DNA from 3 places in the Exiguobacterium sp. SH0S7 genome. Region 1 is predicted to be linked to each of the others. Evidence: predicted binding sites of a transcription regulator. Region 1 holds the regulator's gene; each other region holds the start of a gene.
The links. Region 1 encodes LexA, which represses DNA repair genes until DNA is damaged. Its sites were predicted from a motif close to CGAACATATGTTCG; they were not measured.
Positions count from the first base shown of each region.

Region 2: a site for LexA is predicted at 3,054-3,067, ahead of parE (DNA topoisomerase IV subunit B). Genes of this name have one in related genera too.
Region 3: a site for LexA is predicted at 2,855-2,868, ahead of EVJ22_RS13465 (YolD-like family protein). Genes of this name have one in related genera too.

Region 1 covers NZ_SJVA01000001.1:159,093-164,029, forward strand. The annotation lists gene tkt (transketolase) at 1-186, opposite strand, end outside; gene EVJ22_RS00835 (DUF896 domain-containing protein) at 386-619, opposite strand; gene EVJ22_RS00840 (YneB family resolvase-like protein) at 681-1,325, opposite strand; gene EVJ22_RS00845 (hypothetical protein) at 1,399-1,635, opposite strand; gene lexA (transcriptional repressor LexA) at 1,836-2,456, shown strand; gene EVJ22_RS00855 (metal-binding protein) at 2,456-2,896, shown strand; gene glnA (type I glutamate--ammonia ligase) at 3,000-4,340, opposite strand; gene EVJ22_RS00865 (MerR family transcriptional regulator) at 4,386-4,790, opposite strand; gene EVJ22_RS00870 (methionine gamma-lyase family protein) at 4,884-4,937, opposite strand, start outside.
Region 2 covers NZ_SJVA01000001.1:41,186-46,122, forward strand. The annotation lists gene parC (DNA topoisomerase IV subunit A) at 1-1,066, opposite strand, end outside; gene parE (DNA topoisomerase IV subunit B) at 1,069-3,036, opposite strand; gene EVJ22_RS00245 (CoA-binding protein) at 3,169-3,573, opposite strand; gene EVJ22_RS00250 (GGDEF domain-containing protein) at 3,926-4,937, shown strand, end outside.
Region 3 covers NZ_SJVA01000013.1:29,414-34,350, forward strand. The annotation lists gene EVJ22_RS13445 (hypothetical protein) at 1-134, shown strand, start outside; gene EVJ22_RS13450 (hypothetical protein) at 151-852, shown strand; gene EVJ22_RS13455 (DUF5067 domain-containing protein) at 1,350-1,817, shown strand; gene EVJ22_RS13460 (JAB domain-containing protein) at 2,065-2,520, opposite strand; gene EVJ22_RS13465 (YolD-like family protein) at 2,892-3,233, shown strand; gene EVJ22_RS13470 (AlwI family type II restriction endonuclease) at 3,371-4,937, opposite strand, start outside.

The DNA of each region.
Region 1 (4,937 bases):
GTTGAACCAGTTCGGGTTTTTCGGGTTGTGACGCATTTTGTCTGTCCAAAGCGTGAACGCCATCGGGGCCGCACCCATCGGCATACCTGGGTGACCTGAGTTCGCTTGTTGGACAGCATCAATCGAGAGCGTCCGAATCGAGTTAATCGCTAATAATTCTTTAGTAGTTGTTTCCACTAATTTCATCCTCTCTGTTGTTAAGAAAGTTTCTACCCGTCATATTTTAGCACACTCAATCGTGTGTCACAACTAATTAAATAGTATGTCACATTGATTGGAATCGTTTACTTCCATACGTCTGTTTTCGAGGGAATGGTCGAACCTTATCGAGCTTCGTGTATAACAAACATGCACATCCTATACGAAATAGGATGTGCATTCGAGTTCATTCAGAACGGTGTCGGTTCTGTTCGTCTTTTAGTTTTTCCGGTGTCACGTCGTTGCCTTCCGGATCGACGACTTTCATGCCCATCATCTGGGATTTGAACGATTGACGGAACGCTTTTAAATATTGTTGACGCAACGCTTGTTGCTCGTCCATCTCTTGTTGTGACAAACCGTCTGTCTTTGCCTTGTTGGCGAGGAAGTTAATCCGCTCCAATTGTTCGGGTGCTAACATAATGGTTCGCCCCCTCTCTACTGAATTTGTAGTTCTACTGTACAAAATCAGGGCGCAGGAATCAAGTTTCTGGCACTGCCACATGTTCCAAATAGCGACGGTTCACAGTCGCTTTCGAGACTTCGTAGCCGAATCCGCGGAGCGTGGCCGCGATTTCAGCGAAGGTGAGCCCCCGCTCCCGGAGTTGGACGATCTCCTCGATCGGCACTTCGATCCGGCTCCTCCCACCTTGGTCATGGTGCTGAATGTTGCGTTGCGGGTTGAAGCCGTTCGCGACCGCCCGGCGCATGCCGCGCGATATCTTGGCGTTATGAATCTTCCGTTGATACTCCTCGACGACGCTGACAATCTCAAGCACCATCTTCTCGGCGTCGGAGACGACGTATTCGTCGGACGACTGCATTGTCAACAGCCGGACGTTATGCTTCATGAGCGTATGCAAGATGGCGATTTTTGCATTCCCTCGGCCGAGGCGACTGTCATCGCTCACGAGCACGGCATCGAGCTTTGACGCCGACACATGCTCTAACAGATCGAGCAGACCCGTCCGGTTGACCTCGAAACCGCTCTCTTGTTCGGTGATCACATCGATCACTTCCGCATCGAGACGTTTGGCCATCTGTAACAATTCCGCTTCTTGCCTCGTGAGCGAGGTTTCCTGAGTGGACTTGTTCGTCGATACGCGACAATAAATGACGACTCGCATCTCGTCACTTCCTTTCTTTCCAGTCATCCTTTTACGATACACAGGATGAGCGGGTGTTCGCAATCCAAATCGATCATTCAGCGGCGAACCACGTCGTTCTCCGTTCTTCTTTTTCCGCACGTTCCGCTAACAGCTGGGCTTCGAGCGTCTCCGCTTCGTTGAACGCAACTTCTTGTTCGATACTTCTTTCGACCGTCATCACTGTCGGCTCACCAACTTCGCCTTGGCGAAACTCGCCGACTAAGTAAAAGGCGAACATCCCGAGCACTACCATTCCGACCAATATAAATCCGTTGATTGTATCTTTCATTTGAACCGCCTCCAAATATGAGAATATGCGTTCTTAGGAACGTCTGTTCGTTTATCTGTTCTCATCATAAAACAGGAACCTCTGTTCGGTCAAGAAAAAACGAACGAATGTTTGTACGCTCATATGTTCTTGTGTTAAAATAAATCCATAAAGAATAGGATGCGTTCGCAGGTTATTCGACATAAACGAGGTGAAATCCATTGAAAAAAATGTCAGCAAGACAGCAACAGATTCTTGATTTTATAAAAGCTGAAGTTCGGACGAAAGGTTATCCCCCGTCAGTCCGAGAAATTGGTGAAGCGGTCGGTCTCGCATCGAGCTCGACCGTGCACGGTCACTTGGACCGTCTTGAAAAACGTGGATTGATTCGGCGCGATAAGACAAAACCGCGTGCGCTCGAAGTGTTGAGCGAGGACGCCCCGTCAATCGAGGAGCGTGAGACGGTCATGTACGTCCCGGTTATCGGGAAAGTTACGGCCGGAACACCGATTACGGCGATCGAGAACGTGGAAGAACACTTCCCGCTCCCGGCCCATATCGTCGGTTCGGATAACGTGTATATGCTCTCCGTCTCTGGCGATTCGATGATCAACGCCGGAATCCTCGACGGGGACCGCGTACTCGTGAGACAACAGAACACGGCAGACAATGGAGAGATTGTCGTCGCGATGACGGACGAGGGTGAGGCGACCGTCAAGCGGATCTACAAAGAGGCGTCGAAAGTCCGACTCCAGCCGGAGAACGATGAACTTGAGGCGATGTATTTCGATAACGTATCCATTTTAGGGAAGGTCATCGGTGTATACCGGACGATCCATTAATGGCTAGCGGCAAGACACATACGCGTACGAACCTCGTGGCAATCGGTGCTTTAGCGATTGCCACGCCTTTTATTGATGTCGATATCCCGACTACCCTTTTCCTCGGTGCGCTTATCGGGACGTTCTGGCTCTCCCCGGACCTCGATTTGAAGTCGGATGCATACTATCGGTGGGGACCGCTGCGTGGTTTTTGGCTCCCTTACGTGAAGCTGATGCCGCACCGGTCTCCGCTGTCGCACTTACCGGTGTTGAGCGATCTCATTCGTGTCATCTACCTCGGCTTCCCGCTCGCACTCATCCTTACGTTCACCCCGTATGAAGCGGCTGTGAAGACGTGGCTCGACTTGAACGGCATCCCGTCCTTCCTCGGTCTCGTGTTCGCGACGACGCTCCATACGGCACTCGACTATGCGTCCACATTTTTCAAACGTGCGTTCTAATCGCAAAACAAGCGACCACTCAATTTCGAGTGGTCGCTTGTTTTGACTAAAAAAACGCCCGATCCAAGAAACTGGATCGAGCGTTTTTTCAAGTTCATTCGACTTAGTAGAGAGTCATGTACTGATCGCGTTCCCACTCTGTTACTTGCGTGCGGAACATGTCCCACTCGATCTCTTTCAACTCGAGGAAGTGTTCGCCGATGTGGTCACCGAGCGAATCCATGACGATTTTGTCGGCGCGGAGTACTTCGAGCGCGTCGAAGAGTGTCGCCGGAAGATCGTCGATCCCGTTCGCAACACGCTCTGGCTTGTCCATCACGTAGATGTTGCTGTCGATCGGTTTCGGTGCTTTCAAGTCTTTCTCGATGCCGTCAAGACCAGAAGCCAAGAGGGCCGAGAGCGCGAGGTACGGGTTCGCCGCCGGGTCGACCGAACGTACTTCGATACGTGTCGAGAGGCCGCGGGCAGCCGGTACACGGACGAGCGGTGAACGGTTACGGGCGCTCCATGCGACGTAGCATGGTGCTTCGTATCCAGGCACGAGACGCTTGTACGAGTTGACCGTCGGGTTACAGATCGCCGTGAACGCACGTGCATGCTCGAGGATACCAGCTGTGAAGGCGCGTGCCGTATCCGAGAGCTCCATGTCACCGTTCGGGTCGTAGAACACGTTCGTGTCGCCTTTAAAGAGTGACATGTTCGCATGCATCCCTGAACCGTTGACACCGAAGAGTGGTTTCGGCATGAACGTCGCGTGAAGGCCATACTTCGCCGCGATCGTCTTGACGACGAGTTTGAACGTTTGGATGTTGTCGGCAGTCGTTACCGCATCCGCGTATTTGAAGTCGATTTCATGCTGTCCTGGTGCGACTTCGTGGTGTGACGCTTCGATCTCGAAGCCCATGTTTTCGAGCTCGATAACGATTTCTTTACGGCAGTTCTCACCTGAATCGACAGGTGCCAAGTCGAAGTAACCGCCTTGGTCGTTCAATTCGAGTGTCGGCTGTCCGTTCAAGTCTTTCTTGAAGAGGAAGAACTCTGGCTCTGGTCCGACGTTGAACGCTGTGAAGCCGAGCTTTTGCATGTGCTCGAGGTTGCGTTTCAAAATACCGCGCGGGTCACCGCTGAACGGCGTGCCGTCCGGATTATAAATATCACAAATTAAGCGAGCGACTTTACCGCTGCCGTCTGTCCATGGGAAGACAACCCACGTGTTAAGGTCTGGATAGAGGTACATGTCTGATTCCTCGATGCGTACGAACCCTTCGATTGAAGAGCCATCGAACATCATCTTGTTATCAAGTGCTTTGTCCAATTGGCTGATCGGCACCTCGACGTTTTTAATCGTACCGAGGATATCCGTGAATTGAAGACGAATAAAGCGTACGTCCTCTTCTTGTGCGATCCGTTTGATGTCTTCTTTTGTGAACGTTTTTCTGGCCATGGTAAAAGTCCCCTCTCACATTGTGTAATGGTTTGTGTACTGGCGTCATCGATAAAAACGTGACAACTCTCCTTGGATGAGCGACGTTTTATTGAAACGACCAGCTTCTTGAAGCTGCGTTTTCAATAATTGATGTAACTCTTTCTCGGAAATCTTTGGCGGTTCGCTTGGCGGGGCCGTAGAAGCAGGTTGTTCTGTCTCTTTGGCACCGTCGTTGTCGAGCATATGGCGAATCGCCGCCAAGTTGAAGCCTTGGTCAATGAAATCTTTGATTGCGAGTAAACGTTCGACATCATTAAAGGAATAAAGTCGTCGTTTCGATTCCGTCCGACTAGGCGAAACCAGACCCTGTTCTTCGTAATATCGAATCTGCCTACCTGTCAGTTGCGTCAGATCTTGGACGATCCCAATCGGAAACAACGGGTTGGAGCGACGAAATTGATCGGCCATCCCTTACCCCTCCTTTTCTGTCTCACACTGTGAGAATAATACATGACAACTTTCCTGTCAATAGATGTTAAGAAAGTTAACATGACATTTCGGTTACAACGTTTGAGTTGAATTTTCATGGTCAAATGTGACGAGCCCTTTCGTCCG
Region 2 (4,937 bases), 120 kb from region 1:
CATGTTTCAAATAGGCATCGATGATCGGTAACAGACCGAGCTGTTTCGGTGTCCGCTGCACGATCGCGACCATGTTGTAGTTATAGGCGAGCTGCAGGTCGGTATGCTTCAAGAAGAAGTGAAGCACACCTTCCGCATCCGCTTCTTTCTTCAATTCGATGACGACGCGGACTCCGGTCCGGTCGGTCTCGTCACGGACTTCGGCGACGCCTTCGACTTTCTTGTCGAGACGGAGCTCTTCCATCTTCTTGACGAGATTGGCTTTGTTCACCTCATACGGGAGCTCGGTGATCGTGATCTGTTCACGGCCGCCCTTGAGCGGCTCGATGACCGATTTGGCGCGGATGATGATCTTGCCTTTACCGGTCTCGAACGCTTTCAAGATGCCGTCTTTGCCCATGACCGTGCCACCGGACGGGAAGTCGGGACCTTGCATGTAACGGAAGGCGTCATTCGGTGTCTCGACTTCGCCGGCGAGTCGGGCGATGGCGAGATTGAGCACTTCGGTCAAGTTGTGCGGTGGGATCTCGGTCGCATACCCCGCCGAGATCCCGGTCGTCCCGTTCATGAGCAGGTTCGGCAGGAGTGACGGCAAGACGAGCGGTTCCTCGGTCGAATCGTCAAAGTTCGGCGTGTAGTCGACCGTGTTCTTGGCGATCGACGTCAGCATGACACCGGCGATCTTCGACAGCCGTGCCTCGGTATACCGCATCGCGGCAGCCGAGTCGCCGTCCATCGAGCCGTTGTTCCCGTGCATGTCGATGAGCGGGTAGCGGAGCTTCCAGTCTTGCGACAGACGCACCATCGCCTCATAGACAGAAGAGTCACCGTGCGGGTGGTAGTTCCCGATGACGTTCCCGACCGTCTTGGCTGATTTCCGGTACGCCTTGTCGTTCGTGTTGCCTTCATGGTGCATCGCATACAAGATCCGGCGCTGAACGGGCTTGAGCCCGTCGCGCGCGTCCGGGAGCGCCCGGTCTTGAATGATATATTTCGAGTAACGCCCGAAACGGTCTCCGACGACCTGTTCGAGCGACAAGTTTAAAATATGTTGAATCGTCGACATCGTTACATCACTTCCTCAATCGCTTTAGTCACATGTTCATTGGCGATGATCGAATCATCTTCTTGGAGCCCGAAGGCGACGTTCTCCTCGATCCATTCGCGGCGGTGGGCAACGTTGTCCCCCATGAGCACCGAGACGCGCTTGTCAGCGACGGCAGCGTCATCGATCGTCACACGGATAAGTGTCCGTGTGTCCGGGTTCATCGTCGTCTCCCACAGTTGATCGGCGTTCATCTCACCGAGACCTTTGTAGCGCTGGATGATATAGCCTTTTTTGTACACTTTGACGAGTTTCTCGAGCGCTTCCTCGTCCCAGGCGTATTCGAACTGCTCCGACTTGCCTTTCCCTTTCGAGATGCGATAGAGCGGCGGCAAGGCGACGAACACTTTGCCTGCTTCGACGAGCGGTCGCATGTAACGGAAGAAGAACGTCAACAAGAGCACTTGGATGTGGGCCCCGTCCGTATCGGCATCGGTCATGATGATGACTTTGTCGAAGTTGCAGTCACTGAGATCGAAATCGTGTCCGACCCCGGCGCCAATCGCGTGGATGATCGTGTTGATCTCCTCATTTTTCATGATGTCAGTGAGTTTCGACTTCTCCGAGTTGATGACCTTCCCGCGGAGCGGCAAGATCGCCTGGATCGTCCGGTCACGGCCTTGTTTGGCCGAACCGCCGGCCGAGTCCCCCTCGACGAGGAATAGCTCGTTCTTGGCGGCGTTTTTTGATGTCGCCGGCGTCAGTTTCCCGTTCAGAATGCTCGAACGTTTCTTTTTCTTGCCGTTACGCGCCTCTTCACGCGCTTTTCGGGCCGCTTCACGGGCCTGGGCCGCGCGGATTGCTTTCTTGATTAGCATTGTCGCCATCTGCGGGTTCTCCTCGAGGAAGATCGTCAGCTGCTTGGCCATGACGGCGTCTGCGCTGGCACGGGCTTCAGGCGAGCCGAGTTTCGACTTCGTCTGTCCCTCGAACTGGAGGAACTCCTCCGGGATCCGGACCGAGACGATGAGCGTCAAGCCTTCGCGGACGTCGCCGCCGTCGAGGTTCTTGTCTTTTTCTTTCAACAAGCCGTTTTTGCGGGCGTACTCGTTCATGATCCGGGTCATCGCCGTCTTAGCGCCGACTTCATGCGTCCCGCCGTCCCGGGTGCGGACGTTGTTGACGAACGACAACACGTTCTCCGAGTAGGCGTCCGTGAACTGGAAGGCGAGTTCGAGCTCGATGTCGTTCTCGGTCCCTTCGAAGTAGACGGTCGGGTGGAGCGTCGCCTTGTCGTCATTCAAATAGTGGACGAACTCGGCGATCCCGTTCTCGTAATGGAACGTCTCTTGCTTGTCCGAGCGTTCGTCGGTCAACGTGATCGTCAACCCTTTCAATAGGAAAGCCGACTCCCGGAGCCGTTCGGCGAGCGTGTCGTAGTTATACGTCGTCGTCGAGAAGATGGTCGTGTCCGGCTTGAAGTAGACGCTCGTCCCGGTCTGGCGGGCTTTCCCCGTCTCGAGGAGCGTCGTCTGTGGCACACCGCCGTCAGCGAACGTCTGCTCGAACACTTTGCCATCGCGATAGATCGTGACGAGTAGTTTGCTCGAGAGCGCGTTGACGACCGAGGCACCGACCCCGTGCAGTCCGCCTGACGTCTTGTAGCCGCCTTGGCCGAACTTTCCGCCGGCATGGAGGACCGTGAAGATGACCTCCGGCGTCGGTTTTCCCGAGGCGTGCATCCCGGTCGGCATACCACGCCCGTGGTCACGGACCGTGATGGCATCGTCTTTATGGATTGTCACATCGATCTGGTCGCCGAACCCACCGAGCGCCTCGTCGATCGCGTTGTCGACGATCTCGTAGACGAGATGGTGCAGCCCGCGATGGTCGGTCGAGCCGATATACATCCCTGGTCGTTTCCGAACGGCAGCGAGCCCTTCGAGCACTTGGATGGCATCTTCATTATAATTAAATAGTTTTGTTGACATGTCAGTCACCTCATCTTCGAACACATGTTCGTTTTTCATACCTAATTGTATAGCTGTTTCGGGATTCTGGCAAGCCTTCCTCTCCGCGCCGTTGACGCGTGAAAAAAAGTAGACCTGCCGCAGGGGCAGGTCTCAGCCGAGGAGTCGAGCGTGCTCGACGTAAATACACCGGTTCTCGATGTAGTCAAGTCCGGCAGCGTGAACGATTCGTTCGGCGTCCTTGCTCGACAGACCGAGCTGGTTAAAGACGAGTCCGACATCCCCATGACGGACCGCGTCCTCGGCGACGCCGGCCAAATATTCGTTCCGGCGAAACACGTCGACGATATCGATTCGTCCCGGGATGCTCTCGACCGTCGGATACACCTTGCGGCCGTTCCACGTCTCGAGCGTCGGATTGACAGGGATGACCGTATACCCTTGCAGGAGCAAATACTCCGCAATCTGGTTGGCGGTCTTGTTCGGGTTCGATGACACACCGACGACAGCGATCGTCTTCGCTTCAGCGAGATGTTGTTTCAAACGTTGGTCGTCCATCCTGAAATCCCCCTTTTGTTTACGTTCTCAGTGTAACGTTACCTCGTTCCCCGTTTCAAGCTTTATTTTCGCTTAACGGATGAACGGCTGTCGAAACAAAAGTTTATATCCCTCATAGCGGTTTACATAATAATGTATTGTCACCCTGTTGACTCGCTTTTAAATCGAACGATGCCACCGTGTCTGTTTTAACGAATCAAATGACGCTTCTATAAACATTGCGTGAAATATCTATTTCACGCAATTATAACGTCCTGAAATCAACGTTTACAGAGAGTGGATTGACTCGATTCTCGAACAGGCGTAGGCAAATCCTTACAGTTTCGGTATACTGGAACGAGGAGGTGTTCACGTGGGGACTGCCTATGAGGAACGTCGCGGTACACTGTATAATTACCGCATCACTTTTTACGGGAACGCGCTCGCCTGGCTCATCCATGTCGTGTTCTTGGTCACGTTTTGGCGTCTCGACGTCACGGTGCTCGCCTGGTCGAACGTGTTCAGCGTTCTTTATTACACGCTCTCATTTTATTTCGTACATAAACGGTACTACCGGACGTTCTTTATCGGACTGTTCGTCGAAGTCGTCTATAACGCCATCATCTCGACGATCGTCCTCGGGTGGGGCGCGAACGTTCATTACTTCATCATCATGGTGGCGTACGGTGTGTTCTTCATGCCGAACGTCAGTCGCTTGGTCCGCGTCATGTCGACCGGGCTCGCGATGGCGATCTACGGGTTCCTTTACTTGAACGTCACGGTCGGGACACAGCCGCTCGCCCCCGTGTTCGAGCAAGTGATCGGGCTGACTTGTCTGCTGTCGACGATCGCACTCATCGCCGGGCTGACGTTCGTGTTCGAGAGTTCGGTCGTCGAGGTGACGACCGAGTTAGAACGGTCGAACGAACGATTGAACGTCCTCGCTTCACGGGACGGATTGACCGGGCTGTATAACCGAATGACCGGCTATCAACGAATCGAACAAGCCATCAAAGAGGCAGTGGAAGACGGTAGACCTTACGCCGTCGCACTCGCCGATATCGACCACTTCAAAGCGTTCAACGAGCGCCACGGCCATGATTGTGGCGATCTCGTCCTCAAACAAGTCGCCGCCGCCCTCGAGCGGACCGACGGGATCTGTGTCCGTTGGGGTGGAGAAGAGTTTTTGCTGTTCATGAGCAATCAGACAGCAGATGAGGTCGCAGAGACGCTCGACTGCCTCCGGGAACGGATCAAGACGACCGAGACGATCTATGACGGGCGTCGCCTCAGCGTCACGATGACGTTCGGCGTCTCGTGCCGCGACGGGTTAGAGGCCGTCGACACACTCGTCAAAGAAGCAGACGACCGCCTCAGGGCCGGAA
Region 3 (4,937 bases), on a different contig from region 1:
ATTACGTCGCTAAGAGCTCACAAATTCGAATGAAGCAGTTCTATTCATTCCAACACTCTGCTCGACTTAATTCTTCAGGAACGTATACGTTGAGCCCAACGATTTGGATGTACTATAAAAAAGAACTAAAATAATATGAGGGGTTGAACAATGACTAACTTTAAAATCTCGAATTATAATCAATCCATCTTTCAGAATATAGCTTCTCGTCTAAATGATGAGAGTAACGCTAAAGCAAGTCTGTCAACCCAACAATCTATCACCTCTTATAAGCCTTCTCAAGTCAATCTCGAACATGAGGGTGATGAACAATTCTTAGCAGTAGATAAAAACTCGAACCTCACTATCCACCCAAGTTCGGTGTATAGCGTACCAACTAAGTATGGGGTCATCAATTTTCGTTTCAATGAAGAGAAAAGCTCTAACCACGTTCAAGCACTGATTTTTGATAACCAGATGTCAGATGAAAAACGTGTCTTTCTTGAGAAAAAGAGACAGTTCTTAGGTGACTTTCAAAAGTTTGTCCGTACAGGTAATCCTTCACACCTCTATACGGCTCGAGAGGCAGAAGATGTTTACACGGAATTGATCAGTTTCGGTATTAACACAGAAGAACCATTTACCGTCAATAATCAGCCAACTCGCTATCGTCTTAGTCCTTATGGGGTCGTCCACGATGTTGATCCCGAAAGCAAGGCAATGAAGGAGAAAGACTGGCGAAAATATGGCCACGACGAAAATACGCTTTTTACCATTCAAGGGAAAGAATACCGAATGGATGAGAACGGGCGATTACCTTTACCGGATGATTATGTGCATAAGTTTGAACAAATTAAAATAACAAAAAGATAACGTCGTAAAGGGTATAAGATTATAAAAATTCAAACTACAAAAGCCAAGAGGGTGTTTGCTCCCATCAAACGAGGAGCAAACACCCTCTTTCTAATTGAATTCTGTTAACTTATAAGTTCCTGTTACACGATGACCAAGCGAAGACGTTGCCTTGATCTAAAAGGCGTCAAAATAGTCATAAAAATGCCAGCTCTCCTGGCGCTCCTCGTGTGGCGTTAGTCACGCCCACACCCTTGCTTTTGACGTTGTCCTTACGCTCCGTGCCTCCCGTCAGAAAGGTCCAGGAACGTAGAGATGCGTTTTAAAGCAGTTCTTGTTATCGGGCCGTCAGGGGGGTATCGGTGCGATGAGCGACTTTGCCAGTCGGCGGTAGACGCTCACGCATGAGCCCGGATCACCATTCCTTCTCCCATGCCCCGTCCTCAGACACGCCCCAATCCTCGAACCGGTACTTGATGAGCCAATGGACATGCATCACTTCATATTCGAATACACCCTTGGATAGCTCTGAGACGACGGAGGATGCAACAGAGGACGCACCGGCGGAACGCGACGTCTATTTCAAGGACGGGGAGGCCATACTGAACGACCTTAAGATTCAGATCACCGAGACGAAAGTGATCCCACCCGGAGAGCCTGGTAACGAGTATAGCGACAAAGCGGTCCTCGCCATCTGGTATGACACGACGAACCTGACCGGGAAAGACATCACCCCGATGAGCGCCTGGATAGTCGTTTTCGAAGCGATTCAGGACAATGACCCGAACGCGGTCAACACCCTCGAGGTCGGCATGCTGCCGGACGAGCAGTTCCTCGACAGTCAGCTCGAGACCATCAAACAGGACGGCACGGTCTCGAACGCCGTCGCCTATGAGCTCGACGACTTGGAGACACCGGTCACCTTGGTAGCCACGCAAGGCATCGGCGGTGACGAATTGGGCGAACAGACGATTGAAATCAAATAAGACGATACAACTCAGAACGACACAGAGGACCTGCGTATAGAAGACGACAGGTTCTTTTTTGATGCTTGCATCCCGTATCACCGTTTTCGTCATGCGAAAACGAACCTTCTCCCGGATCCCGCTCTACGGATCCAGGCGAGAGCAACGCGAGTCGCCCGTCTCGTCAAAGAAAAACGTACGTTTTTCGTCCTTGCCCTTCTCAGACGGACCGGGACCGTTCCCCGGCCCCATTCCATCCCTTTTCTCTTTAACCCATGTAGCCCCGTTGTTTCAGACTGACATACGACTCGTCCGACCCGAGAATCACATGGTCGAGCACGGGGATACCGACGAGCTGTCCGGCCTCGTACAAGCGTTCCGTCACTTCGATGTCTTCCCGGCTCGGGGTCGGGTCCCCGCTCGGGTGTTGATGACAGACGACGAGGCAAGAAGCGTTGTTCAAGATGGCACATTTGAACACTTCCCGTGGATGGACGATGCTCGAGTTGACGCTCCCGACATGCGCCCGGTGGACGCCGATAACGTTGTTTTTCGTGTTGAGCATGATGACGAGGAAGACCTCACGGTCGTCGTCGGCGATGAACGGTGCCGCGATGGACCGGGCACACGCCGGTGAGCGGAGCGTCGCGTGCTCGAGAGCGACCATCTCCTCGCGAATCTCTTGTTTGATACGAATGACCTCGATGATGGATGTGAGTTCCATGATAGTTTGTCCCCTTTCGGATAAGCCGACCTCAGAACGAACACCGTTGTGCGTCCTGTTGACGGAAACGAAGCGAGCGTCGGGAGACGGTGCAAGGGCGACCGCAGGGAGAGCCTCAAAAAAATGCGTAGAGCGCACGGAGGTCCTGGCTTCCTTAGCCAACGAGCGAAAAGCTTTGCTTTGAGCCAAAAGCGAAGGAAGACGGGCCGCAGGGCGCGTCATTTTTTTGACGTCCCTTGCATCGACGACCAGCGAGCTAGAGTACGGAAACAGGACGCACGGATCACCGATCACGAAAAAGACTGTTCAAACGAGATAAATCGGGTATAAAATAAGAACAAACGTTCGTTTTATGGAAAGGAGGAATTGTGATGACGATGTATCGTGACCGAGGTGAGTTGAAATGGATTCCCTTCCTCATGCCCGAGCACAAGGCGCTGCTGACGAAATACTACAAGAAGATTCAGAAGATCGAGATGCCCGACATCGATGAACAGGTCCTATCGGTCTATGAGAACGTGCTGAATGACGCGATTTTCAGTGGGTACATGGTGGAGGTAAGATATGTGGGGGAGAGGGAAATGAGACGATTCAAGGGGTTCGTGCACCGGACGAACTACATGGAGCGGACCGTCGAGCTGGCGAATCAGCGGGACGGTATCATCCATATGCCGTTCGAGACAATCATTCACGTGGAACAATCGATGGACTAACGCCCTAGCGGTTGTTCGAAGTCTGCGTCGCGAAACGAAGTGTCGCTCCTCGACTTTCCAAAAAATAAAAGGAAAGAGCGATTGTGCTCTTCCCTTCTTGACTAGCTTCACTTGTATAACCAGATGTGTATCTTGATTTATACAAATTGCTTCAAATCATTGAATCCTTTGTTTTTAGCATTCTCAATAAATAGACGGACCCGTTCTTCTCGAGGGATTTGGTTCTCCAAACAATAGTCAAGGAAACCAATCAACACTTCACGCGTGATCATTAATCCTTCAATCGTTTTACCTGTTAATTTTTCCGCCAGCGACGTGATCGACTCTAATTTTTTCTCACCCGTGAAACCTCCAGAGGTGACATACCCATAGAAATCAAGCGTACTTTCGTCATAAATCATATAGTTTTGGATGTACTCAGATGCCATGTAATTTGCGAGTTGTTGCGTTAATCCAAACCCATTCGGATAGTGTTTGGTGTCTATGATGCCATGAATGGAACCTGAACGAATTAGGATTTCGATTTCTGTCTGTTTACCCTGAATTTTAGGTTGATAGATTGTCTCGAAGCCGATTGCCTTCAAAATTTCAGTGGTCGTTCGTTCAAATTCATTATGCGTCATGTCCCCTAGATATCTCTCTACAAATTCTTCAGAAAGATGGTTCATTGATCCTTTTCCGGCTCGAACCGTACTCACGGCTTTCAGTGCATCGCGTTTCCCGAAGATAGGTTCGAAATGAGAGAGCAACTCTTCATCTGTCAATTCTGTGGGATTAGGGATTTTACTTAAAGCGACTTCAATTTTTTTGGCCATTTTAGCCGAGTTATTGGCGGGCTTGATGTCTCCAAACTCATTTGATTTGTAGCTATCGACGTCTAGACCACTGTTCTGGGCCATCCGTTCCACTGAGATGAGGTAACGCGTATTGAACGGGTAACGCGAATCGTAATAAGCGATACTCTCCATCGCTGTCTTGACCAAAGACGCTTCTGTTGTCAGAATCGACGTTCCTCTTTGATACTCCACTAGATCTGTATACTCACACAGCAACATGAATGTGTGGGCAACGTCTGAATGAGCCTGATAGTAATCGCGAGCGGCCTTGTCGTTCCGGGCACGATGATCGTAGTGAACTGCGACCTCTTGCTTCATTGATTCTTTTTGTTCTGGAGACGCACTTCGGAACGATAGAATTTTTGAGGCAACCTCTTGTTCCTGTGAATCTTTTTGAGCGGTCAAAACAAAATACGTGATTTCTTCTTTAGAAAGACGATACTCAAGATCTGCACGTTGTACGAGTTTGATTAGAAAGCGCGCCGGGCGAATACGAAATCCCTCTTCGAATTTCGGGCGGAATCCTTTTTCCATGAAATAGGCATTCGGGATTTGAAGCGTAAGAATTTGTTTCTTCACATTTTCATACGGTTGGACTCCATCTACTAAAGCTTTCCCTACCTTAGTCGGTTTTACGAATCCTTCTTTGTCGATGTAACAATACGAGAACGTCTTTAACATCGCGCACCACGTACGTCCACCTGACCCGTCGTTACTTACGTTGTTACGCTTTAAGCCATGTGCAGCGAGGACCGATTCATAGTGCTTGTGCAGTTCTCGGTTCCCTTCCCATTTCTTCGTAAAATTGTCTGTCGCCTCTTTCAATGCAGTGACGGCCTCCGCGTGGAATTGAGGATCTCTCTCCGGT